2 regions of the Nocardioides sp. JCM 18999 genome follow, and region 1 is predicted to be linked to the other one. Evidence: riboswitches for the same ligand, from Rfam matches in the RefSeq annotation. Region 1 holds a riboswitch; the other holds the start of a gene.

Region 1 (3,666 bases):
CGCTGGCTCGGGGCTTCGAGTTCGGCGGGGGAGCCTGCCTGGCGGTCCTCGCCCCGCGGTTCCCGCGCTGGATGCAGTGGCTCCTGGGCTTCGCCGGCGCCGCCCTGCTGACGGTCGCGGTGGTCACGTTCAGCAGCGACTCCCCGTTCCCTGGCTGGCGGGCCGCGATCCCGATGCTGGCCACCATGGCGCTGCTGGCCGCACCGCAGGGGCCGGTCTCCCAGGTGCTGCGCTGGGCACCGCTGCGGGCGCTCGGCACGATCTCCTACTCGGTCTACCTCTGGCACTGGCCGGTGCTGCTGCTGGCGCCGGCCCGACTGCCGGCCGGCTGGAGCGAGACCGAGCGGGACCTGGCGATGGTCGGGATCGTGCTGCTGCTGTCCCTGCTGTCGTGGGCACTGCTCGAGGTGCCCTTCCAACGAGGCTGGATCCCCGGCCTGCGGGGTCGGGGCGCGCTCGTGCTCTGGCCGGTGACCTTCGCGCTGGTGGTCGGGGCCGGCTTCGGCGCCACCGCCTACGCCCAGGACCGGCTCGACCAGCGCAACGCCGCCGCAGCGGCCTGGCAGGAAGCGCACCCGGAGCCGACGCCCGCAGCCGCGGCCGCCGCGCCCAGGCTGAGCGAGACCATCGACGCCGCCCTGGACCAGGCCCGCGCCGGCGCCCCGCTGCCGCCCTTCGACCCCGCCGCGCACCGGTCCGACTTCTGGCGCACCGGCTTCGGCTGCTTCGCCGACCAGGCCGACAGCACGGCGCCGACGTGCACCTACGGCGACACCCAGGCCGATCGCGTGGTCGTGGTGCAGGGCGACTCCCACGCCGGCATGTGGCTGCCCGCCCTGGACGCGCTGGGCAAGCAGCAGCACTTCCAGGTGGTGCCGCTGATCAAGCTCGGGTGCGCGCCGTACTTCGTCCCGCAGACCTCGAGCGGGGATCCCTTCCCGACCTGCGCCGCGTTCCGACTGTGGGCGGTGGCGAAGATCCAGGCACTGCGCCCCGACGCCGTGGTGGTGGCCGGCCGTGGGTTCTACGAGACCTCCCCGCGGGCCGGCCAGACCATGGAGCAGACCTGGAACTGGTCGGTGGAACGGCTGATCACCCAGATCGCGCCCGCCACGGGTCAGGTCGTCGTCCTGGGCGACCTGCCGGCGCGGACCGAGCCGCTCGACGTCTGCGCCACCACCCCGGGCAACACCCAGTCCTCGTGCGTGGCCCCGGCCACCGGCGACGGGATCCGCAGCAACCCGTTCACCGAGGCGGCCGCGACCAAGGCGGGCGCCCGGTTCGTCGACACCGTCGGCCTGGTCTGCTCGAACGGACAGTGCCCGGCCGTGGTCGACGGGACCTGGACCTACTTCGACGACGACCACCTCGCCGCCTCCTGGGTGCGACACGTCGCCGGCGAGCTGGGCGACCGGATCGGGCCGCTGTTCGAGTGATGTTCGCCGCTTCCGGGCGCCGACCATTGCCGCGGACACCGCCTGCTGTGGAACGCTGCACGACATGCGTTGGGTGTCGCCGGAGGGAGAACGCCGTTACTCGGCCCTGGTCGAGGTCGGCCACGGGGCGCTGATCGCGCTCGACTTCGACGGCACGCTCTCCCCGATCGTGGACGACCCGACCCGGGCACGGATCCACCCCGCGGCGGCCGAGGTGCTCATCTCGCTGGCCCCGCTGGTCGGTGCCATCGCCGTGGTCACGGGCCGCCCCGCACGCCAGGTGCTCGACCTCGGCGGGCTCGAGGAGGTCGCCGACCGGATGGCCGAGCTCGGCTGCGAGCTGCGGGTCTTCGGCCAGTACGGCGCCGAGCACTGGACCGCCTCGCACCGCACCATCGTCGGCCCCCGGCCGCCGGTGGGACTGGCCTCCTTCCTGCGCGAGCTGCCCAAGGTGCTGCGCGACGCGAACGCCTCCGAGGCGTACGTCGAGGAGAAGGGGCTCGCCGTCGCCGTCCACACGCGGCGGCTCGCCGACGCCGACGCGGCCTTCGCCCGCCTGCTGCCCCCGCTGACCCGGGCCGCCGAGTCCCACGACCTCGAGGTCGAGCCCGGGCGGGCGGTGATCGAGATCCGCGACGGATCGATGGACAAGGGGCTCGTGGTCGACCGGCTGATCACCGGGCTGCCCGCCACCGGGGTCCTCTTCGCCGGGGACGACCTGGGCGACCTGGAGGCCTTCGAGACCATCACCGCGTGGCGGGGCGAGGGGCTGCCCAGCCTGCTGGTCTGCTCCGGCTCCGACGAGGAGGGGGCGCTGGCGGCGCTCGCCGACCTGGTCGTGCCCGGGCCCGACGGCGTGCTCGACTTCCTGAAGCGATTGGCACGCGATCTCTCCTGACCGCTACAGTGACCCCAGCTCATCGAGAGGGACTGAGGGAACGGCCCAGTGAAGTCCCGGCAACCGACCGCGAGTCTCCTCCCCGTCAAGGGTGGGTCGCGGAGCAGGTGCTAAATCCGGCCTGTGCGACCGTCGCCCAGGGAAGATGAGGAGGAGGTTTCTCATGAGCACTGGTCCCCGTCAGGGTGCGTTCGGTAACGCCACTGCCCTTGCCTGTCGTGAATGCGGCACGCAGATCGACCTCGGTCCCCACTACGCCTGTCCGGAGTGTTTCGGCCCCCTCGAGGTGGCCTACGACTTCCCGACGATCACCCGTGAGGAGATCGCCGCCGGCCCGGCCAACATCTGGCGCTACAAGGCGCTGCTGCCGGTCCCGGCCGACATCGAGTCCAGCCCCAACACCGAGCCCGGCTTCACCCGCCTGATCGAGGCGAAGAACCTGGCCGCCGAGCTGGGCATCTCGCGGCTCTGGGTGAAGGACGACTCCACCAACCCGACCAACTCGTTCAAGGACCGGGTCGTGGCCTGCGCCCTGAGCGCCGCGGTCGAGCTGGGCGCCAAGGTGTTCGCCTGCCCCTCGACCGGCAACCTGGCCAACGCCGTCGCTGCCGCCGGGGCCCGCGCCGGGATCCCGACGGCCGTCTTCATCCCGAGCAACCTCGAGCAGCCCAAGCAGATCAACTCCGCGATCTTCACCGACCGCCTGGTCGCCGTCGAGGGCAACTACGACGACGTGAACAAGCTCGCTCAGGAGATCGCCGCCGAGGAGGAGGGCTGGGCGTTCGTCAACGTCAACGTGCGCCCCTTCTACGCCGAGGGCTCCAAGACGCTGGGCTACGAGATCGCCGAGCAGCTCGGCTGGCGCCTGCCCGACCAGGTCGTCATCCCGGTCGCGTCCGGCTCGCAGCTGACCAAGGTGCACAAGGCCTTCCAGGAGCTGATCAAGCTCGGTCTGGTCGAGGCCAAGGACTACCGGATCTTCGGTGCGCAGGCCACGGGCTGCAACCCGGTCTCGACGGCGTACAAGGCCGGCGTGGACGCGATCCGGCCGGTCAAGCCCGACACCATCGCCAAGTCGCTCGCGATCGGCAACCCCGCCGACGGCATCTACGTCCTCGACATCGCCCGCACCACGCACGGCGCGGTCGAGGAGGTCACCGACGACGAGATCCGTGACGGCATCGTGCTGCTGGCGCGCAGCGAGGGCATCTTCACCGAGACCGCCGGTGGCACCACGGTCGCGGTGACCAAGAAGCTGGTCGAGACCGGCCAGCTCGACCCGACCCTCGAGACGGTGATCATCAACACCGGCCACGGTCTCAAGACCCTGGA
Region 2 (3,666 bases), 980 kb from region 1:
GATGCCGCTGGCTGCGCGGCGTGACCGGGCCCGCGAGGTGCTCGCCGGGATGGCCGCCTCCGGGCTCACCGGCGGCCACGTCATGGACGGGTCGTCGTCGACCCTCGAGCTGCTCGACTCGCTCGAGTCGGACGGCGACCTCCCGCTCCGGCTGCGACTCGCGCCGTGGTGCATGCCGGGCGCCGACCTCGACGAGCTGGTCGCGCTGCAGGGCCGGGCCGGACGCCGCTGGGCGGTGCGGGCGGTGAAGTTCTTCATCGACGGCACCGTCGAGGGTGGGACCGCGTGGCTGGAGCGTCCGGACTGCCACGGTCAGAGCACCGACGCGTTCTGGCTCGACCCCGCCGAGTACACGAAGGCGGTGCACCACCTCGCCGCCGTCGGCGTGCAGACCGCGACCCACGCGATCGGTGACGCCGGGGTCCGGCACGTGCTGGACACGTTCGAGGAGCTCGACACCCAGGGTGTCCTGCACCGGGTCGAGCACATCGAGACCCTGCCCCTGGACCAAGTGCGTCGCCTGGCCCGGATCGGCCTGGTCGCCTCGATGCAGCCCTCCCACGCGCAGTACACGAAGGCCGATCACTCCGACGAGTGGTCGCGTCGGCTGGGCACCGACCGGGCCGACCGGGCGTGGTGCTGCCGCGACTTCCGCGATGCCGGCGCGACGGTGGTGCTCGGCTCGGACTGGCCGGTCGCCGACTACGACGCTCGGGGCGTGCTCGCCTTCGCGCGCCAGCGTCGGATCGCCGGCAGCGACGCCGCGCCGGTGCTGCCCGAACAGGGCCTCAGCGGGCTCGAGGCGTTGCAGGGAATGACCACTCATGCCGCGCTGGTCGCGGGCGAGTCCCAGCTCGCCGGACGGATCGCCGTCGGACGTCGCGCGGATCTGACCGCGTTCTCCGTCGACCCGGTGCTCGCGTCGGCCGACGAGGTCGGTCAGGCGCCGATCCGGCTGACCATGGTGGACGGAGCGATCACCCACCGCGGCTGAGCTCGCGACTGCGGTGCGGACATCGCGGGGCGATCATGCCCCGCGATGTCCTACATCCGCGTGGGCCCGCACAGGATCTGATGCATCCGGATCTCCAGGACGATGCTGCGCGGCACGGGCCACGACAGCGCCTCGATCCCGGCGGCGTAGTCCTGGAGCGCGTCGAGCGTCGCCAGCCGGGCATCGGCGAGCGCGGGGCGCTCGCTCCAACGCGGGAGTCCCTGGGCCAGCTCGTGCTCGAGGTCGCGGGCCTCGGCGACTCTCGCCAGCAGGCCTGGCAGCTCCATCCGCAGTCTGGCCGACTCCGCCGCGGCCGCGCCGGCCAGCTCGGAACTGTGCGACGTCGTCATGCGGTCCGCCTCTCGGCCGACCTGGGGCCTCCGGGTGGAGACCTGACCGCCGACAGCCTCCACAGTACGCCCCGCTGTAGTCGTTATTGACTACTAACTTTGTTGTGTTAATGTTCTGACTCGTCACGAGTACTGGTGCAAAGCCCCGGCTGGCCAGTCGGCAACCCTCCTCCGCGGTGGGGTGCCCCGGGTGAAGACGTGGCCCTGCTGCGACCTGCAGGGGGCAAGAGCGGACTCAACGTCGGGTCCCCGAACGAAGGAATGACCCGTGAACTGGCTGGACCTCGCCGTGCTCGCTCTGCTGGTGGTCGCGTACGTCGGCCTGCACCTGCTCCGACGCCGACGGGTCAACTTCAGTCTGCTGACGCTGCTCGCCCTCGCGATCGGCATCCCGATCGGCCTGGTCGGCCGCGGTCACGCCGAGTACATCGAGCCGATCGGGCGGATCTACATCAACATCCTGCTCGCCGTCGTGGGCCCGCTCATCGCGGTGGCGCTGATCTCGAGCATCGTCTCCCTCGGCAGCCTGGAGAAGCTCCGCACGATCGGGCTGCGCTCCACCGGCTGGCTCCTGCTCAGCAACGCCATCGCCGTCGTGCTGGCGCTCGGGGTGGGACTCGCCTCCGGCACGGGCAGCGGCCTCAACGAGACCGTCGGCGGCCAGCAGCTCAACGTCCTGGAGAACTCGGTCCAGAACTTCCGCGACGTCGTGATCGGGTTCTTCCCGAACAACGTGGTCGGTGACTTCGGCGCCAACCACATCATCCCGATCATCCTGATCTCGGTGACGATCGCGGTCGCCTACCTGGCCCTGGTCGAGCGGGACGCGGTGACGGTCAAGCCGTTCGCCGACCTCGTCGTCGCGCTGAAGCTGGTCATCTTCAAGGCGGTCGGGTTCGTCATCGGCCTGACGCCGTACGCGATCGTGGCGCTGACGGCGACCGTGGTCGCCAACACGGCCAACCTCGGCGACAAGTTCTGGTCCCTGCTCGGTCTGCTCGGGCTGGCCTGGGGGACCTGCTTCGTCCACACCTTCCTGGTCAACGGCGTGATCCTGCGGACCGCGGCCGACGTGTCCCCGACCCGCTTCTTCGCCAAGATCTTCCCCGCCCAGGTCACCGCCTTCTCCACCCAGAGCAGCGTCGGCACCCTGCCGGTCACGACCGACGTGCTGACCCGCCGCGTCGGCGTGCACCCCGAGGTCGCCCACTTCACCGCCCCGCTGGGCACGACGATCGGGATGCCCGGCTGCGCTGGGATCTGGCCGATGCTGATCGCGGTCTGGGGGATCAACGCCTACGGCATCGACTACTCCACCCAGGACTACATCGTGCTGGTCATCCTCGGCACCCTGGTCTCGATCGGCACCGCCGGAGTCCCCGGGACCGCGACCGTCGCCGCGGCCACCGTCTTCGCCGCAGCCGGACTGCCGCTGGACTTCATCGCGGTCACGCTCCCGATCAGCACGATCGCCGACATGGCCCGCACGGTCACCAACGTCACCGCCGCCGCGGTCAGCGCGACCGTGGTCGCCCGCCAGACCGACCTGCTCGACGACGACATCTTCGAGGGCCGCGTGGCCTTCGTCGACGCCGCCGACGACACCGCTGACGACCCCGCCACCGACCTGTCCTCGCTCACCCAGCCCGAGCCCAGCACCACGCTCGTCTGACCCGCACCACCGATTCAGGAGAAGAACGATGAAGCGCGCCCTCGCCACAGTGATCGCCACCGGAACCCTGGTGCTGACCACCCTCGTCCTGGCACCGATCGCCCAGGCGATCACCAACCCCGCCGACAACCCGCACCCGATCACGGTCAAGGGCGACGACGGCAAGACCTACACCGACGGCGAGGACACCCTGCCCGGGTACGACGACGAGGAGTGCACCTACATCCCCGGTGCCTACTTCGACTTCGACAACAACCGGGTGCGGTACGCCGACGGGCAGTCGATCCCGTGGACCGAGTGGGACCGGGCGACCGGCTACGAGGCGTGGAAGGCCAAGAAGGCGGCGGCTTCCGCCAAGCCGAGCACGGCCAGCACGCCCAAGCCGGGCAAGGCGAGCTCGTCGAAGTCGGCCTCGACCACGACGAAGAAGTCCACCGCCGCCACCAAGGCCGCCGGCTCGAAGAAGTCGACGACGGCGCAGCCCAGCACGAGCGCCAGTGCGACCGCTTCCCCGTCGGCCGGCGAGACCCAGGCGATCGACGGCGCCACCGACGACGCCTCCGTGATCGCCGACCCGGCGAGCGGCACTCCCACCCCGACGACGTCGGCAGGTGCTGAGGCCGGCGAGGTCGACGAGGTCACCCTGGCCG

What was found. Region 1 has a riboswitch for S-adenosylmethionine ahead of thrC (threonine synthase). Riboswitches for the same ligand answer to the same signal wherever they lie in the genome.
Region 2: it holds a riboswitch for S-adenosylmethionine, as region 1 does, so the genes downstream of both, ACZ5J1_RS18570 (dicarboxylate/amino acid:cation symporter) here and thrC (threonine synthase) in region 1, are expected to answer to the same signal.

Annotation. Positions count from the first base shown of each region.
Region 1 covers NZ_AP043887.1:2,795,562-2,799,227, reverse strand. The annotation lists gene ACZ5J1_RS13815 (acyltransferase family protein) at 1-1,436, shown strand, start outside; gene otsB (trehalose-phosphatase) at 1,501-2,334, shown strand; SAM riboswitch class I at 2,351-2,486, shown strand; gene thrC (threonine synthase) at 2,498-3,666, shown strand, end outside.
Region 2 covers NZ_AP043887.1:3,770,818-3,774,483, forward strand. The annotation lists gene ACZ5J1_RS18560 (amidohydrolase) at 1-994, shown strand, start outside; gene ACZ5J1_RS18565 (hypothetical protein) at 1,045-1,344, opposite strand; SAM riboswitch class IV at 1,466-1,580, shown strand; gene ACZ5J1_RS18570 (dicarboxylate/amino acid:cation symporter) at 1,613-3,016, shown strand; gene ACZ5J1_RS18575 (hypothetical protein) at 3,045-3,666, shown strand, end outside.